2 regions of the Pseudoalteromonas sp. T1lg76 genome follow, and region 2 is predicted to be linked to the other one. Evidence: predicted binding sites of a transcription regulator. Region 2 holds the regulator's gene; the other holds the start of a gene.
What was found. Region 2 encodes ArgR, which controls arginine synthesis, uptake and breakdown. Its sites were predicted from a motif close to ANTGAATANNTATTCANT; they were not measured.

Region 1 (9,711 bases), on a different contig from region 2:
GCGCCCATAAATGGTTGCTCTTCGGCAAAGCTGTCGCCAATTTGGATGTTTTTAGTCACTGCTACCAAGCGCTCAAGAATGGCATCGCCTTGCGCACCTTGCTCGATAAACAGACGACGAGCACAGGTACAACGCTGGCCAGAAGTAATAAAGGCAGACTGCACAATATCGTGTACCGTGGCGTCAATGTCGCTCACCCCTTTAATGATCAGCGGGTTATTGCCGCCCATCTCCAGTGCCAGAATTTTGCCCGGATGACCGCCAAACTGCTGATGCAGTAAGTGACCGGTTTGCGAGCTGCCGGTAAAGAAGAGGCCGTCGATATCCTGATGTGAGGCCAGGGCCTTACCCGTTTCTATCTCACCTTGAACCAGGTTAATCACACCTGCAGGAAGGCCGGCCTTGAGCCAAAGCTCCAGAGTGTGCTGTGCAACCTTAGGAGTAAGCTCTGAAGGCTTGAACACCACGGTATTGCCCGCAAGAATAGCCGGTACTATATGACCGTTTGGCAGGTGGCCTGGGAAGTTATAAGGGCCGAATACCGCAACCACACCATGAGGCTTGTGGCGGATAAAGGCTTGAGCGCCAGGCATGGGGTTTTCAACCGTACCGGTACGCTCGTTATAAGCCTTGATTGAGATAGCAATCTTGCCTGCCATAGCACCCACTTCGGTGCGTGTTTCCCACAGTGGCTTGCCGGTTTCTTCGGCTATGGTGGTCGCTAACTCTTCGCTGTTTGCTTTAAGCTGATCGACAAAACGCTCTAGTAGCGCGATACGCTCACCAAGCTCGGTTTGTGCCCAGTCGAATTGCGCCGCACGGGCGCTTTTTACCGCTGCGTCTACCTGCTCGGCACTGGCGCCTTGGCCTTGCCAAATCTCGGTATTTTTACTTGGGTTGATGGATGAAAACGCCGGGCCTTGACCCGCAACCCATTGGTTATTAATTAATTGCACTTGCATAGTCATTCCTTAACGACTAGAGAGCGCGAAAAAGCGCACTGAATCACCTTGGGACACCCCAAGCGCTTGTGCGGTTTGCGCATTTAAATAAAGTTGATGTTTGATATCGCAATACTGTACGGCATCGCTAAATATAGCCCTGAACTCGCTGACTTTGTCATTACATATCGCCCAGGTGATGCCTTGCGGTCGCAAATCTTCTTTGATCAATACCGGACACACCTTGGATTGGCGCACCGTGGCTATATTGCCTAGCTTGGCTTCTACCGTTGGACCCGCATCGAACAGATCAACATAGCCGCGGTGCTCAAAGCCTTCACGCTGCAATAAGCGCAGGGCAGGGGCTGTGTTTTCATGCACTGCACCGATCACGGCTTGTGCTTCTGGGCTTAACAGGCTGACATAAATCGGATATTTCGGCATCAGCTCACTGATAAAGGTTTTATCCCCTAAGCCCACCAGGTGATCCGCCTGAGGAAACTCAATGGAGAAAAAGTGCTGCTGTAGCCATTGCCAAAACGGCGAATGTCCTTGCTCGTCGCTCACCCCGCGCATCTCGGCGATTATGGTGTCGCTAAAACGGTCACTGTGCTCGGCCATAAATAAGAAGCGAATTCGCGATAGAAAACGCCCGGTTAAGCCTTTGCGGTGGTCTTCGCGTAAAAACAGCGTACAAATTTCCGAGCAGCCGGTGTAATCGTTACACATGGACAGGGTTTCAACCGAGTTGTAAACACCTAGGCTGGGGCTGTGATGCACTGAGGTTGACAGCCGATAGTGGTATAAGGGCACAGACATGCCCACCGCAGCTTCAATGCCCGTGGTGCCAACTATCTGGCCGCTGTAGGTATCTTCTAACACGAACAAATAGCCTTCATCCCCAGGGCCATTGACCTGCTTGTTGAAACTGGCCTCGGCACGGGCGATTTTAGCCTGTAACTGCTCATCATCCACGGGCAGGGAGGTAAAGCCGTGCCCTGACTCGGTGGCAATTTGTTTTAAAGCGGCGAAGTCATCGCCGCATATAGGTCGTAAAACTAGCATAAGATTAGTCGTCGCCAGCTACTGTTATTTAGCAGCAACAACCTGAGCAACCGCTTTTTCAAAGCGCGCCAGACCTTCTTTGATATCCGCTTCTGGAATAACAAGAGAAGGAGTAAAGCGTACCACATCCATGCCAGCGACCAGGCTCATTAGGCCGTTGTCCATAGAGGCATTAAGGAAATCACGGGCGCGTCCCTTGTAATCTTCGTTCAGTACTGCACCTAGCAATAGGCCTTGACCGCGTACTTCACTGAAGACCTTGTATTTGTGGTTGATGGCAGCCAAGCCGTCACGGAATAGTTGCTCACGTACCTTAACGCCTTCGAGCACTTCTGGGGTGTTTACTGTGTCGAATGCGGCTTCAGCAACGGCACAGGCCAGCGGGTTACCGCCGTAGGTAGAGCCGTGTGTGCCTGGCTTTAGGTGCTCGGCGATATCGGTGGTGGTCAGCATGGCGCCGATAGGGAAACCACCGCCCAAGGCTTTGGCTGTGCTTAGGATATCAGGCGTTACACCTAGACCTTGGTAAGCGTATAGGTGACCTAAGCGGCCAACACCGGTTTGTACTTCATCGAAAATAAGCAGGGCATTGTGCTTATCGCACAGTTCACGCACGCCTTTAACGAAATCTGCTTCAGGGGCAATGATGCCGCCTTCACCCTGCAGTGGTTCCATCATCACCGCACAGGTGTTGTCATCGATAAGTGATTTGAATGTTTCCAGGTCGTTGTAATCACAGTGCACGATATCGCCCGGCTTAGGACCGAAGCCGTCAGAGTAAGCGGCTTGGCCACCTACGGTTACGGTGAAGAAAGTACGACCGTGGAAGCCTTTATTAAAGGCGATGATCTTAGATTTTTGTGCGCCGAATTTATCCAGTGCCCAACGACGAGCCAGTTTTAGCGCCGCTTCGTTCGCTTCGGCACCTGAGTTGGCGTAATACACTTTTTCGGCAAAGGTGGCATCGGTTAGCTTTTTAGCCAGGCGCAGCGCAGGCTCATTGGTCATCACGTTAGCCAGGTGCCAGATTTTCTCGCCTTGCTCTTTTAAGGCGCTAACTAAAGCTGGATGACAGTGGCCTAAACAGTTAACGGCGATACCACCGGCAAAGTCGATAAACTCGTTACCTTGCTGATCCCATACGCGAGAGCCTTCGCCCTTAACCGGGATAACCTCAGACGGGTTGTAGTTAGGTACCATTACTTCATTAAATAGTTCGCGGTTTACTTGCATGACACACCTTTAAAATGAGAGAGCGGCTCGAAAATGGATGGCCGCTAATTATAGTCGATTATTATGGCCCTTATATTGACTACTTAAGCATTAAATTTGCAGTGTCATATTGATAAATTTGCGTATAATCTCTATCAAAATGACGAAATCGGCAACCATAATGACAAATAAACAAGATGAAAAGCTCCTGGCCATGCTTAGAACCAACGCCCGTGCCAGCATCTCAGATCTCGCCCGTGCCTTAGATTTGTCGCGCTCTACGGTGCAAAGCCGTATGCAGAAGCTTGAGGAAAGCGGGGTAATTAAGGGCTACAGTGTCGAATATGGTGATGCCTATTTATCGTCCATGGTGTCCGCCCATGTGTCTATCAAGGTCAAACAAAAGCTCACCACCAAAACCAATATCGAACTTAAGCATATTGATGCCATTACCGAACTCTATGCCATCAGTGGGGAATACGATCTTATCGCCCTGGTGCAGGCGCAAAGTTTAGAAAAACTGAGTCACCTGCTTGATGATATCGGCAATCTTGATGGTGTAGAGCGCACCACCTCCTCGGTGATTTTGGAGACCAAGTTTAAGCGCTAATGGCGTTTGAGGGTTAGCTCACCGTCGATATGCAGATCCCTTTGTGGGAAGGAGATCACTACATTATGGGCCGCAAAACTGGCGCAAATAGCAAAACGAATATCGCTTTTTACCTTGCGTACACTGGCCTCGGCCTCGGCGTTAACCCAGAACACCGCATCGAATATCAAAGCGCTGTCACCAAAGTCTGCAAAAATTACCGTGGGTTTTGGGGTTTGCAGCACCGCCTCGGTTTCACTTAGTATTTCATTGAGCAACTTGGCGACCAGAACCACATCGCTGCCATAGGCTACACCGACTCGTACATGGGTTCTGGCCATGGTGTCGATCAGCGTCCAGTTGGTCACTGTATTTTCAAGCAGTTGGCTATTGGGCACCAGCATGTGCACGCCGTCGCTGCGACGAATACGGGTAGAGCGGGTATTGATGGTTTCCACCACGCCCTTGGCATCACCCACCTCTAGAAAGTCGCCGATGCGTATGGGGCGCTCCCAAATCAAAATCCAGCCGCTGATAAAGTTGTTAATGATATTCTGGGCGCCAAAACCGACGCCAATGGCCACCGCACCTGAGACAAAGGCGAAAGCGGTAAGCGGAATGTTGAGCACTTCCAAGGTGGTGAAAACGATGATAACAACGCACAGCACCAGGTAGATACGTTTAAACAGCAGTGCGGCATCCGGGCCGATACGCTTATTGCTGATTTTTCTCTGTAGCAGCTTGCCGATATAGCGTACCAAAACCCACACCACTAAAATAATCAGTGGAATTTGGATCAGCTTGGCCAGAGTGAATTCTGAGCCGCCGTAACTAAAGACTACGGTCTCTAGCGCCTGTGTGAGCTTTTCGAAAAAAGGGCTATTTAACAAAGTCGTATCCTTTTATTTTTGTATTATAGGCCAATAAGAGCCAAGCCGATTTATTAGTCTATATCCATGGGTTCAAGTTTTTGCTCATCGAGCTTAAATATATAGATATTACGGCCTATGCCCTTAAACTCTTCGTCGGCTATTACAACCGTGTTGTTGTCGTAAAAGGTGACTGCTTCTTTTTGTGTGACTATGCCGAGGTTTACTTTTTCTACCTCGCCGGAGAAAAAATTATCTCCCTGCCAGTTTCTAAACAACCAAAGATCGGTCGAGTCGAGCAGGGCCAGGGTAGAGCGATCCGGGCTCATGGCCGCCGAGGTGACCCAACAGAGTTTCTCCGCCGTGGTGCAGGTTTTAAAGGAGCCGATAAACTCAGCCTCGTAATTGTCGGCATGATTGCCGATGCGATAGAGATTGGTTTTACCATCGAAAGGCTGGGTACGGTTTTTGGTAAATAAGTAGAGCTTATGTTTGTATTCGACAAATGCCTCTAAATCGAAGTTTTTCCGCTCCGGGGTCAGCGGCTCTTCCCACAGCTCCTTGTAGGTGAATTTAATGATCTCCGCAAAGGCCTTACCGGATTTGATGTCGATAGGGTTTTCAATTTTATAAATGGTCAGCCAACGACGGTTATGTTCGTTATTGCCAAAATCCCCTAAAAAGAAGTGACCAAACTCGTTTTGAGTCATGTCCTCCCAGTCGATGTTTTTGGCATTGGTGACTTCGATGCGTTGTTGCACCTTACCCTGTTCATCGACCTGATATAAAAATGGGCCGTCGCCGCCGTCATTGATGGCCCACAAGCGCCCACGCTTATCGAATTCGATGCCGGAGACTTCTCTTAATTGCGGATCTAGGGTCACAAATTTGTGCTGATAAAGATAATAAATCAGATACGAGGCAATCATCCCCGTGACCAGTACGGAGATAATGCTGATAAAAACGAACGACTTTTTAAGCATAACAACACCAGAAGAATCAACGCCCTATAGTATAACAACAGGGTGATGGATATGCTTGTGGGTAAATACAAAAAAACGCGGCCGGGTGGCCGCGTTTTGTAAATTTAGCTTGGCTACTTGTCAAGCTAACATCTGAGCTAGGTCTTATTCGGCGTTGCCATCAACCAGGCCACGACGTTTAAGTAGAGCGTCTGTGGTTGGTTGTTGACCACGGAACTCAATGTAGCTTTGCATCAAGTCGCGGCTGTTACCACGTGATAGCACTTCTTTACGGTAGTGATCACCGTTTTTACGGCTTAGGCCACCTTCGTTTTGCATATGGGCGAATGAATCGGCCGCAAATACTTCGGTCCACAGGTAGGCGTAGTAACCAGCGCTGTAGCCACCGGCAAAGATATGGCTGAAGTAACAGCTCTTATAACGTGCCGGGGCCGGGTAATAGTCGATGCCGTGACGGGCCAGTGCATTTTTCTCAAAGGCGGCCACATCATCGATTTTGGTACCTGGGGCGATTGAGTGCCATTCCATATCAAGCAGGGCTGCAGCAAGGTATTCTGTGGTATCGAAACCTTGGTTAAAGGTGTGTGATTCCAATAGCTTATTTAACAGCTCTTGAGGAATTGGCTCACCTGTTTGGTAGTGCTTGGCATAGTTGGCCAACACGCTAGGCTCGATATTCCAGTCTTCGTTCGCCTGTGATGGGAACTCTACGAAATCGCGCGCGGTCGCTGTACCGGCCAATGACGGGTATTTCACGTCAGAAAATAGGCCGTGAATAGCGTGACCAAATTCATGGAACATGGTGGTTACTTCAGAGAAGGTCATCAGCGTAGGCTGGCCTTCGGCAGGCTTAGGAATATTCTGCGCGTTGTAAATAACTGGCTTGGTGCCTTGCAGGTGGTTTTGACCTACGTAAGCACTCATCCAGGCACCGCCACGCTTACCTTCACGCGCATAAGGGTCAAGGTAGAATAGACCGATAGAGCTGCCGTCTTCGTTGAATACTTCCCATACGAACACGTCTTCGTGATAGGTAGGTAAGTCGTTACGCTCTTTCATGGTGATGCCGTATAGCTTGTTCATGGCGAAGAACAAACCATCGTTGATCACTGTATTCATTTCAAAATACGGTTTAACCAGGCTGGAATCGATATCGTACAATTCGGCACGTACCTTGGCGCCGTAGTATGCCCAATCCCAAGGCTGTAGTTCAAAGTCTTTACCGTCTTTCTTAATTGCCGCTTGAATTAGCTCGGCTTCTTGTTTGGCTTTGGCCACAGCTTTTGGTGCCAGGTCATCCAGCATGGTGAACACGGCTTCAGGTGTTTTTGCCATGCGATCGTCAAGCTGATAATGCGCCCAAGATTCAAAGCCAAGTAGCTGAGCCTTTTCTGCGCGTAGCTGCGCTTCTTCGATGGCGATAGGGCCATTGGTTTTTTGTGCACGTTCAGACGAAGTACGCCATACTTTTTCACGTAGCTCACGGTTTTCAAGGCTGGTAAGGATAGGCTGGCGTGTGGTGTTTACCAGGGTGATCATATAGCCTTCTTTGCCGGCTTTTTCCGCTGCTGCTTTAAGACTGGCGATATCATCTTCGCTTAAGCCTGCAAGTTCGGCCTTGTCGCTCACCAAAATGGTGTCTTCTTTAAATGACTTCATGATGTTTTGCGAGAACTGTGTGCTTAGCTTAGATAGCTCACCGTTGATTTCACGCATGCGCTGCTTTTGCTCTTCGTTTAGCTTGGCACCGGCGCGTACAAATTGCTTGTAGTAGTAATCAACCAGACGCTGATCTTCTTTTGAGAGTGCGTCTTTAGCGTCGTATACGGCGGCAACGCGATCAAACAGGGCTTTGTTTAGGAAGATGTTGTCGCGGTGTTCGGCGAAAATAGGCGCCATTTTGGTGTTGATACGCTGATATTCGTCGTCAGAGATAAGGCCAGACAGGTTAGAAAACGCAGCACGGGTGCGCTTTAGGATAGTACCCGATTGCTCCATCGCCACCAGTGTATTTTCAAATGTAGGCGCATCTGGATTGTTAGCAATGGCATCGATTTCAATGCGTTGCTCTTTGATACCGGCATCGAAAGCCGGCTCGTATAACTCGGTGCCAATTTTATCAAATTCCGGCGCCATGTAAGGCAATGGGCTTTTGCTTAGGAATAGGTTTTCTTGAGCTACCTGCTGTGTTACCGGAGCTTTAGCTGCGGCTTGAGTTTGGTTGTTGCTAGGTTGCTCGCTACAGGCGGCCAATAATGTTGTCGCGCTCAGGGCGGCAGCAATAACGGATAAACGCATTGTTTACTCCAAATGTTGTTAAGGTTGTGTTGTTATGGTGCGCTGGTACAGCGGTGCATGGCGGTAGGCGATAAATCGCGATTAAGGCCCGGTTATGCCCGCAATAATGACCGTGTCAGCAGCGTGAGGAAACAGCTAAGAAAGCATAGTTTCGATGGCGCCGACATCCATGCACTAAAACCACCACATTACTGCGGATAACGCCCAACAACAAGTGACTTGGCCGTATTTACGGGCATTTTGTCGTAAATACCTCGGCTCTGTGTCACTTTTTAGCTCTTTTAAAGACAATTTTGCGCAAGGTTAGGCATGAGTTGAGGCTAAATAGGTGGTTTTATGCACTGCAAGACGCCACTTAATATCACCACTAAATTTAACTACTGAATAGGCATAAGCCTATGTTAGCCTTAGTTTAATTAGATAATGGCGTCGGAGTTAGCCGTGTTTGCATCGAGTTTATTTCAATCCTCCGGGCCCTATCATGCTCTGGTGGGCGAGGGGCGCCGCCCCGATTTGGATATCCTCAGGGGCATTGCGATTTTGGGGATCTTCTTTCTTAATGCCCCGTATTTTATCGACTTTGCCAATGGTTATGTACCACCGCTGCCACTGTCCGAGGGCGATGCGATACTGACTCGACTTTCAGATATCGCGCTGGAAGGGCGTTTTCGTGGCCTGTTCTTAGTGTTGTTTGCTTTAGGGTTAGTGATCCAGTGGCAACGCTGTTATGAACATGAAGCGCCCATTCCTAAATTACAGCGCCGCTTATTGGTGTTGCTGGGTTTTGGCTTCGCTCACAGCCTGTTTATTTGGGCCGGCGATATTCTTATTGGTTATGCGATTGCCGGTTTGCTGGCCCTGCCCATGCTGGCTAACCCAAGAAATAAACTCACTCTACAGGGCATTGCATTTCTGGTCTTTGGCAGTGCCATGCTGTTGGTGCTGGCCGCTTTAAGCAATGAGCCCCAGGTGCAGTTTACCGATTCTCACTATCAGGCCTATTTAGCTCAGTTCGATGGCAACTTTTGGCGCACGCGGGGAGCTAACGCCGGCAACAGCGCCTTGATGCTGCTAGCGTTAATGCTGGCGATTCTTTGGCAGCAACTGGGCATGGTGTTGTTAGTCGTCGCCGCCTGGCGCAGCGGGTGGCTGGTAAGGCCCTGGCCGCTGGTGCATACCCTGGCATTAATCAGCGTTCTACTTGGCTGCGCCTATTTAAGTTCGCGGCAATGGCATGACGTCAGCGCCTTTAACGATGTGTTGGCCCTGGTTGCCAATTCTTTTAGTGGTTTTTGCACCGCGCTGATTGCGGTACATCTCTTGTACCTTTGGTCGTTTGCCGATAATGTTTTGACTCGGGCGCTGGCCAGTGTTGGGAAAATGTCCCTGAGCTGTTATTTAAGCCAGTCGTTGTTTATGGTGGTGTTGATCCACTTTTTCGGGAGCGAAATGGCAACCGAATTTCAGTTGCAGGATTATTTGTTGTTGTCCGCCTTAGTGAGCGCGGTCAGTTTGATAATTTGCCCCTTGTATCTGCGTGTCTTTAAGCAAGGCCCTGCGGAGTGGCTGTGGCGGCATTGGTATCGAGATAAGAATAAGAAAATAAATACTAATTAGTATGGCAAGGAATGCCAGCCATACGGCGCAAATCGACTAGGGAGGGTGAGATGAACTGGCTAAAATCAGTGTTATGGGTAACGCTATGGCTGACAGCTATGGTGTTTTCCGCGCAGGTATCTGCGCAGTTATTGAAA
Region 2 (9,711 bases):
ACAATATCAGCTTTAACTATGGCGAGCGTGCCGTGGTGGATAACCTGAGCCTGCATTTGGGCGATAACGAAATTCTTTGCCTGTTAGGAGCCAGTGGCTGCGGCAAAACCACCACTCTTAAGGCCATCGCCGGTTTGCTGCGCCCGCATCAAGGGGTTATCCGTCTCGGCGAGACCATTTTATGCGACGATAATCGCTTTGTGGCGCCTCAGCATCGTAATATGGGCATGATGTTTCAGGACTATGCCCTATTTCCACACTTAAATGTGGCCCAGAATATCGCCTTTGGTTTAAAGGCCATGACCCGGGCCAACAAGGTGCAGCGGGTTAAGGAAATGCTGGCGCTGGTGCATCTCGAAGACTGTGCCAACCGCTACCCGCATCAGTTATCCGGTGGCCAGCAGCAGCGAGTCGCCATCGCCCGAGCCTTAGCCTATAAGCCTAGCCTCTTGTTGTTGGATGAGCCTTTTTCCAATATTGACCATCAGGTGCGCTTTCAGCTGATCGCCGATATTCGTCGCATTATTAAAGACCAGCAGGTGTCGGCGATTTTCGTGACTCACTCCAAGGAAGAGGCCTTTGCCTTTGCCGATACCCTAGCTGTGATGCACCAAGGGCAAATTGCTCAACAGGGCACACCGCAGCAGCTTTTTCATCACCCGCGCTCGAAAGTGGTGGCCGAGTTTCTTGGCTCAGGTTTATATCTGGATGCGCAAAAACAGGATGACTATCACTTTGAAACCCAGTTTGGCGTGGTTCAATCGCACCAAGCGGTGGCGGGCAATGAGCTTACCGGGCAGTTATACGTGCGCCCGCACGACTTGCAACTGATACGCGATGACAAGGGGCCTGTAACCGTTGTGTCTAAGCGTTTTGTCGGCACCGAGTATGTTTATCGGGTGCAGGTGTTAGGGCAAGAGATTGAAATACCAGTAAAACAACCTGAACAAGAGTTTTTGCCGGGACAAAGGCTATCTATTACAATTAGTTCACATGCGGTGAATTTTTTCACCGCCTAAAACAGCCCCAGCCCGCAGCGCAGGCGGGCACAATCCAAGAATAAAAACATAGGAAATTAGATGGCCAAAGCGCAATCCGGCGTGTGCGCGCAAGCTAACTTACATGGCTTGCATCTGTTTTTTAATGTCCTTGATGGTCAGGATGAAGCACTCAAGGGCAAACTTGCTCAGCTCCTCGATGTGCAGACGGAGTTTGACGAGCGCTTCTCTGAGGCCATGGTGGCCAGCTTTGTTGCCATCGGCGCTCAGTATTGGCCGCTATTACACCCCCAACGTACACCATCAACACTCACGAGTTTTCCTCGTATCAGTCATAGCGATCATAGCGTCGGTGTGCAGCCATTCGATTTATTTGTGCAAATACGCTCGGACCGTGAAGACGTAAATCACCTTTTTGGTCAGCGGGTTTTGCAATTATTGGCAGGAAAGGTGGAGCTGGTCGAGGAAATCAGCTGTTTCCGCTTTCTCGATGGTCGCGATTTTAACGGCTTTGTTTATGCTCCGGATACCCCTTTCGGGCGCCAGAAAATGCTTACCGCTTTAGTCAGTGACGAAGAGTATTTTGCGCATGGCAGCTATATCCATGTGCAGCGCTTTACCCATAACCTCACGTCCTGGCAGGCACTAAGTCAGGAAGATCAGGAGCTGGTAATGGGACGCACGCGTCTTGACAGTGAACTGTTGATGCCGCTTAACGCCAACAGTCATGCGGTGTGCACCGAGTTAAAAGATGAAAAGGGCCAGCCGTTGTTATTACATCAGGGTATGCCCTTTGCGAGTATGAATAAACAAGGTCTGCTGTCGGTGACCTGCGCCGCCAGTGGTAATGCCTTTGCGCAAATGCTTAATAGCCAGCTGGGTAATTATCTGCATTATGATGCCTGGCTCGACTTCACCCAGGCGGATATGGGCGCGGCTTTCTTTGCTCCCTCGGTGGAATTACTGAAAAGTTTATAAGTAATTGAACAAAGAAAAAGAGGCGAGCGCCTCTTTTTTTATACGTTATCGAATAGTTTGCGTACCCGATCTAAGGTGACATCGATTTCAGACACCTTGGCGGGAGCAATAAAGATGGTATCGTCACCGGCTATGGTACCCAGTACGCCATCGGCCTTGCCCAAGGAGTCGAGCAGGCGGGCAATCAATTGCGCCGCACCCGGGCTGGTGTTGATGATGATCATCATTTCATTGTGAACTATATCGATCACCAATTGGCGCAGTGGGGACTTAGCGGTTGGTACGGCGAGTTCGGCCGGCAAACAGTACACCATTTCCTGTTTGGCATTACGGGTTCGCACCGCGCCGAATTTACTAAGCATGCGCGAAACCTTGCTTTGACTGATGTTGTCAAAACCTTGTTCTTTAAGGGCGTCGACAATCTCACCTTGTGAACCAAAGTTTTCTTCTTTAAGAATTGCCTTAAAGGCTTTTACTAAAGCTTCCTGTTTTTCTTGCGCTTGCATAATGTCATTCTTCTTTGCAAATTGTTGTCAATATTCTACCTAAGAAGTCAGTGTATTTCATCTTAGTAGGGTCTGTTGACCTTTGCTGTTTGTTTCTTCAGCAGTTTGTAGTGTATTTATACAAGGCGGCACATGTGTGGTGTAGTTATTCTACATGAACATGTAACAACACAGTAGAAATGCGCTACAAGCGCTGCCCTAAGGGTTCATCTAAACGCATCCTGCTCTGTGTTACTCGCTATGTACATAGAATGACTATGCACCATAACGAGCGTCGTGACCAGAATGCGTTTAGATTGAACATAAAGTAAACCTCAAAGATAAACAGACCCTAGAATCTTTACAGTTAAGTTTACGACTATGGTCGAGATTATCCTCAAAATAACGCGGATTAATTTGTCTTTATCGCCTATTTTCATTATCTTTAGGCCATCTTTAGGTCTGATGACCCTAATCTCACATAACCTAGTCTCGTTATTTACGGAGAATTAAAATGAAAGTTGCCGTTTTAGGTGCTGCCGGTGGTATCGGTCAAGCGCTATCTTTACTACTAAAAAATAGCCTTCCTGCTGGTTCTGAACTGTCTCTATACGACGTAGCGCCTGTTGTTCCTGGTGTTGCCGTAGACCTATCACACATCCCAACTGCAGTAGCAGTAAAAGGTTTCGGTAAAGACGACCTTGATGCAGCACTAAGCGGTTGTGACGTTGTTTTGATCCCAGCGGGTATGCCACGTAAGCCGGGCATGGATCGTGCTGACCTATTCAACGTAAACGCGAGCATCATCCAGACTCTTGCTGAAGGCATAGTTAAAAACTGTCCTAAAGCCATGGTGGGTGTTATCACTAACCCGGTAAACGGCACTGTGCCAATCGTTGCTGAAGTATTCAAAAAAGCGGGTACTTATGACCCAGCTCGCGTATTCGGTGTAACAACGCTTGATGTTATCCGTGCCGAGACTTTCGTTGCCGAGCTTAAAGGTCTAGACGTTAGCCAGGTTAAAGTTCCTGTGATCGGTGGTCACTCGGGCACAACGATTCTTCCTCTTCTTTCACAAGTGGAAGGCGCTACTTTCTCTGACGAGGAAATCGCAGCACTTACTACACGTATTCAAAACGCGGGTACTGAAGTTGTTGAAGCTAAAGCCGGTGGCGGTAGCGCAACACTTTCAATGGGTGCAGCGGCAGCACGTTTCTGCCTATCACTAGTGAAAGGCCTACAGGGTGAAGACGTGATCGAATACGCTTACGTTGAAGGTAATGGTGAAGACGCACAATTCTTCGCACAGCCAGTACGTCTTGGTAAGAACGGTGTTGAAGAGCTTCTTTCTTACGGCGAGCTAAGCGCGTTTGAGCAAAAAGCAAAAGACGACATGCTTGCAACTCTGAACAAAGACATCCAAGAAGGTGTCGACTTCATGAATAAATAAGCTAACGCCTTTGGGCAGTTAGTCGCATCCCTTGAGTATTACTCGCGGATGCATAAGCCTCTACAGATTGTTGTAGGGGCTTTTTTTATGCCTTTTTACATACAATTAACTGGTTTGACCATTTGTTACCGAGCGAAAATTACTTTCACTTTTGTCCATATCTTACATACTGAAGTGAATAAAAATGGCGGTGTATAGCGGCAATTTTGACAGCCTGAGGGGAATCTGATACCTTATCCGCACTTTTTGGTATGACCAATTTACCCGAAGCTAAAGATAACCATGTCATTAAAAGTCAAAGCAGCGAAACTTTCGGATGTGATCCTAGCGCAACTTGAGAACATGATTCTCGAGGGCTCGTTAGCACCGGGTGAAAAATTACCGCCGGAGCGTGAGCTTGCCAAACAGTTTGAAGTCTCTCGTCCGTCGCTGCGCGAAGCAATTCAAAAACTCGAAGCCAAAGGCTTAGTCACTCGTCGTCAAGGCGGTGGCACCTTTGTGAAAAACCAGTTGGAGGAAGGGTTAAGCGATCCGCTTTTCGAGCTGATCAGCAAGCACCCGGAATCACAATTTGATTTACTTGAGTTTCGTCATGCCCTTGAAGGAATTGCGGCGTACTATGCAGCTTTGCGTGGTACCCAAACTGATTTTGACAAGGTTAAAGAAAGCTTTGAAAAAATCGCTCAGGTAAGCGATGACCTGGCGGCGAAGGCCAAAGCCATAAATGCCTTTCATTTTTGCATCGCCGAAGCGTCACACAATGTAGTTTTGCTGCATTTGGTGCGCGGTATGCAGGCCTTGCTGGAGCAAAATGTCCTGCAAAACCTGCAGGTACTGATGAAGAAAACCGAGGTGTCACAGCAACTTGCTGAGCACCGTCAAGTGTTGATGGGAGCCGTTATTGAAGGGCACCCAGAGCAGGCACGTTTAGCCAGTAATGCCCACTTAGCCTTTATCGAAGAGGCATTATTGGAAGCAACCAAGGAGCACTCACGTATCGAGCGCTCATTGCGACGTACCCGCACACAATAAAATTCGCTTTAAGCCCCTGTGGAGCCTTGCTCGCACGGGGGCTTTTTAGCATTTTAAATTCGTATTTTAAACATAAGGAAAACTCCATATGTCTGAAGTCAATAAAGTTGACGTAGACGCATTAGAAACCCAAGAGTGGTTACAAGCCCTTGAGTCTGTAGTGCGTGAAGAGGGTGTTGAGCGAGCGCAATTCATTCTTGAGCAAGTGCTAGAGCAAGCGCGTTTAGACGGTGTTGATATGCCAACCGGCACCACCACTAACTACGTTAATACCATCCCTGCAGATCAAGAACCTGCATACCCGGGTGATGTAAATATCGAGCGCCGTATCCGCTCTATCATCCGTTGGAATGCGATCATGATTGTTCTGCGTGCGTCTAAGAAGGAACTTGACTTAGGTGGACACATGGCGTCTTTCCAGTCGTCAGCAGCCTTCTACGAAGTATGCTTTAACCACTTCTTCCGTGCTCCAAACGAGCAAGACGGCGGTGACCTGGTTTATTACCAAGGCCACATTTCACCGGGTATTTATGCCCGTGCTTTTGTTGAAGGTCGTTTGACTGCAGATCAGCTTGATAACTTCCGTCAGGAAGTGGATGGCAAGGGTCTTCCTTCCTACCCGCACCCGAAATTAATGCCAGAGTTCTGGCAGTTCCCAACGGTATCTATGGGTCTGGGTCCAATTGCTTCAATCTATCAAGCGCGTTTCCTAAAATACCTAGATGGTCGTGGTCTTAAAGACACATCTAACCAGCGCGTTTATGCCTTCCTGGGTGACGGTGAGATGGATGAGCCAGAATCACGTGGTGCGATTTCATTCGCCGCTCGTGAAGGTCTGGATAACCTATGCTACCTAATTAACTGTAACCTGCAGCGTCTGGATGGTCCTGTAATGGGTAACGGTAAGATCATTCAAGAGCTTGAAGGTCTGTTCAAAGGTGCCGGCTGGAATGTGATCAAGGTTGTATGGGGCAGTGGCTGGGATAAGCTTCTTGCTAAAGATACAACAGGTAAGCTATTACAGCTTATGAACGAAACGCTTGATGGTGACTACCAAACCTATAAAGCGAAAGATGGCGCCTACGTACGTGAGCACTTCTTCGGTCGTTACCCAGAAACTGCAGCCCTTGTTGCCGATATGACTGACGAAGAGATCTTCGCGCTTAAGCGTGGTGGTCATGAGCCTTCGAAACTATTCGCAGCATTCAAATCAGCACAAGAAACCAAAGGTCGTCCAACTGTAATCCTTGCAAAAACCGTTAAAGGTTATGGCATGGGTGATGCTGCTGAAGGTAAGAACATCGCGCACCAGGTTAAGAAAATGGACATGACCCACGTAGCGCACCTACGTAGCCGTCTTGGTCTAGATGACTTGGTATCTGAAGATGATTTAGCAAATCTTCCGTACCTGACTCTGGAAGAAGGTTCGAAAGAGTACGAATACCTGCACGCCCGTCGTAATGCCCTACATGGTTACACACCGCAGCGTCTTCCTAACTTCAGCGAAGAGCTGGCATTACCTCAGTTAGACGCATTCAAGCCACTGCTTGAAGAGCAAAAGCGTGAAGTTTCAACGACTATGTCTTTCGTACGTACCTTAAACGTACTTCTTAAAGACAAGGGCATTGGTAAAAACATAGTGCCTATTATTGCCGATGAAGCCCGTACTTTCGGTATGGAAGGTCTGTTCCGTCAAATCGGTATTTATAACCCGCGCGGCCAGAACTACAGTCCAGAAGACCGTGACATCGTTTCTTACTATAAAGAAGACCAAGGTGGTCAGGTACTGCAAGAAGGTATCAACGAGCTAGGTGCAATGTCTTCATGGGTTGCTGCGGCAACATCATACAGCACCAACGATCTACCTATGATCCCGTTCTACATCTACTACTCAATGTTTGGTTTCCAACGTGTAGGTGACATGGCGTGGATGGCCGGTGACCAACAAGCACGTGGCTTCCTTCTAGGTGCAACGGCTGGTCGTACAACGCTTAATGGTGAAGGTCTGCAGCACGAAGATGGTCACAGCCATATTCTTGCAAACACAGTGCCTAACTGTATTTCTTACGACCCAACGTTTGGCTACGAAGTTGCTGTAATTATCGAAGACGGTATCCGTCGCATGTACGGTGAGAACCAAGAGAACGTCTTCTACTACCTGACTCTGATGAACGAGAACTATCATCAGCCGGCAATGCCAGAAGGCGCCGAAGAAGGTATTCGTAAGGGTATCTACAAGCTAGAAAGTTACGCTGGCAGCAAAGGCCAGGTACAGCTTCTAAGCTCAGGTACTATCATGAATGAAGTACGCAAAGCAGCGCAGATACTTAGCGATGACTACGGCATTGCCTCTGACGTATTCTCGGTAACCTCATTCAATGAGATCACCCGTGATGCTCAAGACGCAGACCGTTACAACATGCTACACCCAGAAGCAGAGGCAAAAGTGCCTTATGTAACTTCTGTACTAGGTGATGCACCTGCGATTGCTGCGACTGATTACATGAAGAACTATGCAGAGCAAATTCGTGCCTTTATCCCAGCTGAGTCTTACCGCGTACTAGGTACCGACGGTTACGGTCGTTCGGATAGCCGTGAAAACCTACGTCGTCACTTCGAAGTGAACGCAGGTTACGTGGTAGTTGCCGCACTGACTGAGCTGGCTAAACGTGGTGATGTTGAGAAGTCTGTAATTGCCGAAGCAATTAAGAAATTCAACATCGACGCAGACAAGATTAACCCGCTGTACGCTTAAGAGGTTAGCAATGACTATTGAAATTAAAGTTCCAGATATCGGCGGTGATGAGGTTGAAGTTACTGAGATTCTTGTTGCCGTTGGCGACAAGGTTGAAGTTGAGCAATCGCTTATTACCGTAGAAGGCGACAAGGCCTCTATGGAAGTACCTGCAAGCGAAGCGGGTGTGGTTAAAGAGATTAAAATCGCTGAAGGCGACACGGTTTCAACCGGCACCTTGATCATGATTTTCGAAGGTGAGTCGGCGGTAGCCGAAGCTGCGCCTGCGCAAGAAAGTGCACCTGCCGCCCCAGCGGCGAGCGCGGCTGCAAGCGAAAGCGTTGACATCAAGGTACCTGATATCGGTGACGATGAAGTTGAAGTTACTGAAATCATGGTCAGTGTCGGCGACATGGTAGAAGAAGAGCAATCAATCCTAAGCGTTGAAGGCGACAAGGCTTCTATGGAAGTACCCGCACCACAAGCCGGTGTGGTTAAAGAAATTAAAGTCAACGTAGGCGATAAGGTGAAAACTGGCTCGCTAGTGTTTGTCTTTGAAACTGCCGGCTCAGCACCTGCTGCAGCGCCAGCCGCTCCAGCTCAGGCACCAGCACAAACTGGTGGCGTTGAAATCAAAGAAGTCGTTGTGCCAGATATCGGCGGTGACGAAGTTGAAGTGACCGAAGTTATGGTCAGCGCTGGTGACAGCGTCTCAGAAGAGCAATCAATTCTGAGCGTTGAAGGCGACAAGGCCTCTATGGAAGTGCCTGCTCCTTTCGCCGGTATTGTCAAAGAAGTAAAAGTGAATGTGGGCGACAAGGTGAGCACTGGCTCTCTTATCTTCACCTTCGAAGTGCAAGGCTCAGTGCCAGCAGCTGCAAGTGCGGCTGCAAGTGCGGCTGCACCTGCTGCTTCAGCAACGCCTGCCGCTGCACCAGCTGCCGCTCCTGCTCAAAAAGCAGGTGGTCCGGCGCCAGCGAAGCGTGAAGACTTCGTTGAGAACAGTGACTATGCGCACGCATCGCCTGTGGTTCGCCGTTTAGCGCGTGAGTTTGGTATCAACCTTGCCAAAGTGAAAGGTACTGGCCGTAAGAACCGCGTTGTTAAAGAAGACGTGCAGAACTATGTGAAAGAGTTAGTGAAGCAGGTTGAGTCTGGCAATGCCGGTAAAGGTGGTAATGGTGCGGGTGTAGATCTGATCCCATGGCCAAAAGTGGACTTCAGCAAGTTCGGCGATGTGGAAGAGAAGAAACTTTCACGTATCCAGAAACTATCTGGTGCCAACCTGCACCGTAACTGGGTTCATATCCCTCACGTAACTCAATACGATGAAGCGGATATCACCAGCTTGGAAGCTTTCCGTAAGGAGCAAAATGCCCTTGCCGAGAAGAAAAAGCTAGGCGTGAAGATCACTCCACTTGTGTTCGTAATGAAGGCAGCGGCGAAAGCGTTGGAAGAGTTCCCAACCTTTAACTCATCGCTTTCAGAAGACGGTGAAAGCCTGATCCTGAAGAAATACGTGCACATAGGTATCGCTGTAGATACACCAAACGGTTTGGTTGTACCGGTAGTGCGTGATGTAAACAAAAAAGGCATCATCGAACTATCACGTGAGCTGATGGAAATTTCTGCCAAAGCGCGCGATGGCAAGCTGACCTCTGCAGATATGCAGGGCGGCTGTTTCACCATCTCCAGCCTAGGTGGCATCGGCGGTACGGCATTTACGCCAATCGTCAATGCGCCAGAAGTGGCGATCTTGGGTGTGTCTAAGTCTGACTTCAAACCTAAGTGGAATGGTAAAGAGTTTGAGCCGCGCCTCATGGTGCCGCTAAGCTGCTCATACGACCACCGTGTAATTGACGGTGCCCTGGCAGCACGCTTTACTGTGACCCTGGCAAATTACCTAAGCGATATTCGCAACCTGGTAATGTAAGCTAAATAGATAGAACTTTAATCCCAGTAAACGGTTTTTACTGGGATTTTTTTACTTTGCAATGATACAATCTTTGCACAATTTTTGTGAGTAATGGCGGG

Region 1: C2M35_RS03615 (aspartate aminotransferase family protein) is a predicted target of ArgR. The motif match lies at 3,314-3,331, and genes of this name have one in related genera.

Annotation. Positions count from the first base shown of each region.
Region 1 covers NZ_PQCE01000009.1:22,000-31,710, reverse strand. The annotation lists gene astD (succinylglutamate-semialdehyde dehydrogenase) at 1-962, opposite strand, end outside; gene astA (arginine N-succinyltransferase) at 972-2,006, opposite strand; gene C2M35_RS03615 (aspartate aminotransferase family protein) at 2,031-3,239, opposite strand; gene C2M35_RS03610 (Lrp/AsnC family transcriptional regulator) at 3,400-3,828, shown strand; gene C2M35_RS03605 (mechanosensitive ion channel family protein) at 3,825-4,697, opposite strand; gene C2M35_RS03600 (hypothetical protein) at 4,751-5,659, opposite strand; gene C2M35_RS03595 (M3 family metallopeptidase) at 5,804-7,957, opposite strand; gene C2M35_RS03590 (DUF418 domain-containing protein) at 8,399-9,574, shown strand; gene C2M35_RS03585 (ABC transporter substrate-binding protein) at 9,625-9,711, shown strand, end outside.
Region 2 covers NZ_PQCE01000010.1:13,833-23,543, forward strand. The annotation lists gene C2M35_RS04290 (ABC transporter ATP-binding protein) at 1-1,019, shown strand, start outside; gene C2M35_RS04295 (Dyp-type peroxidase) at 1,080-1,976, shown strand; gene argR (transcriptional regulator ArgR) at 2,015-2,482, opposite strand; gene mdh (malate dehydrogenase) at 2,976-3,911, shown strand; gene pdhR (pyruvate dehydrogenase complex transcriptional repressor PdhR) at 4,194-4,943, shown strand; gene aceE (pyruvate dehydrogenase (acetyl-transferring), homodimeric type) at 5,032-7,698, shown strand; gene aceF (pyruvate dehydrogenase complex dihydrolipoyllysine-residue acetyltransferase) at 7,709-9,610, shown strand.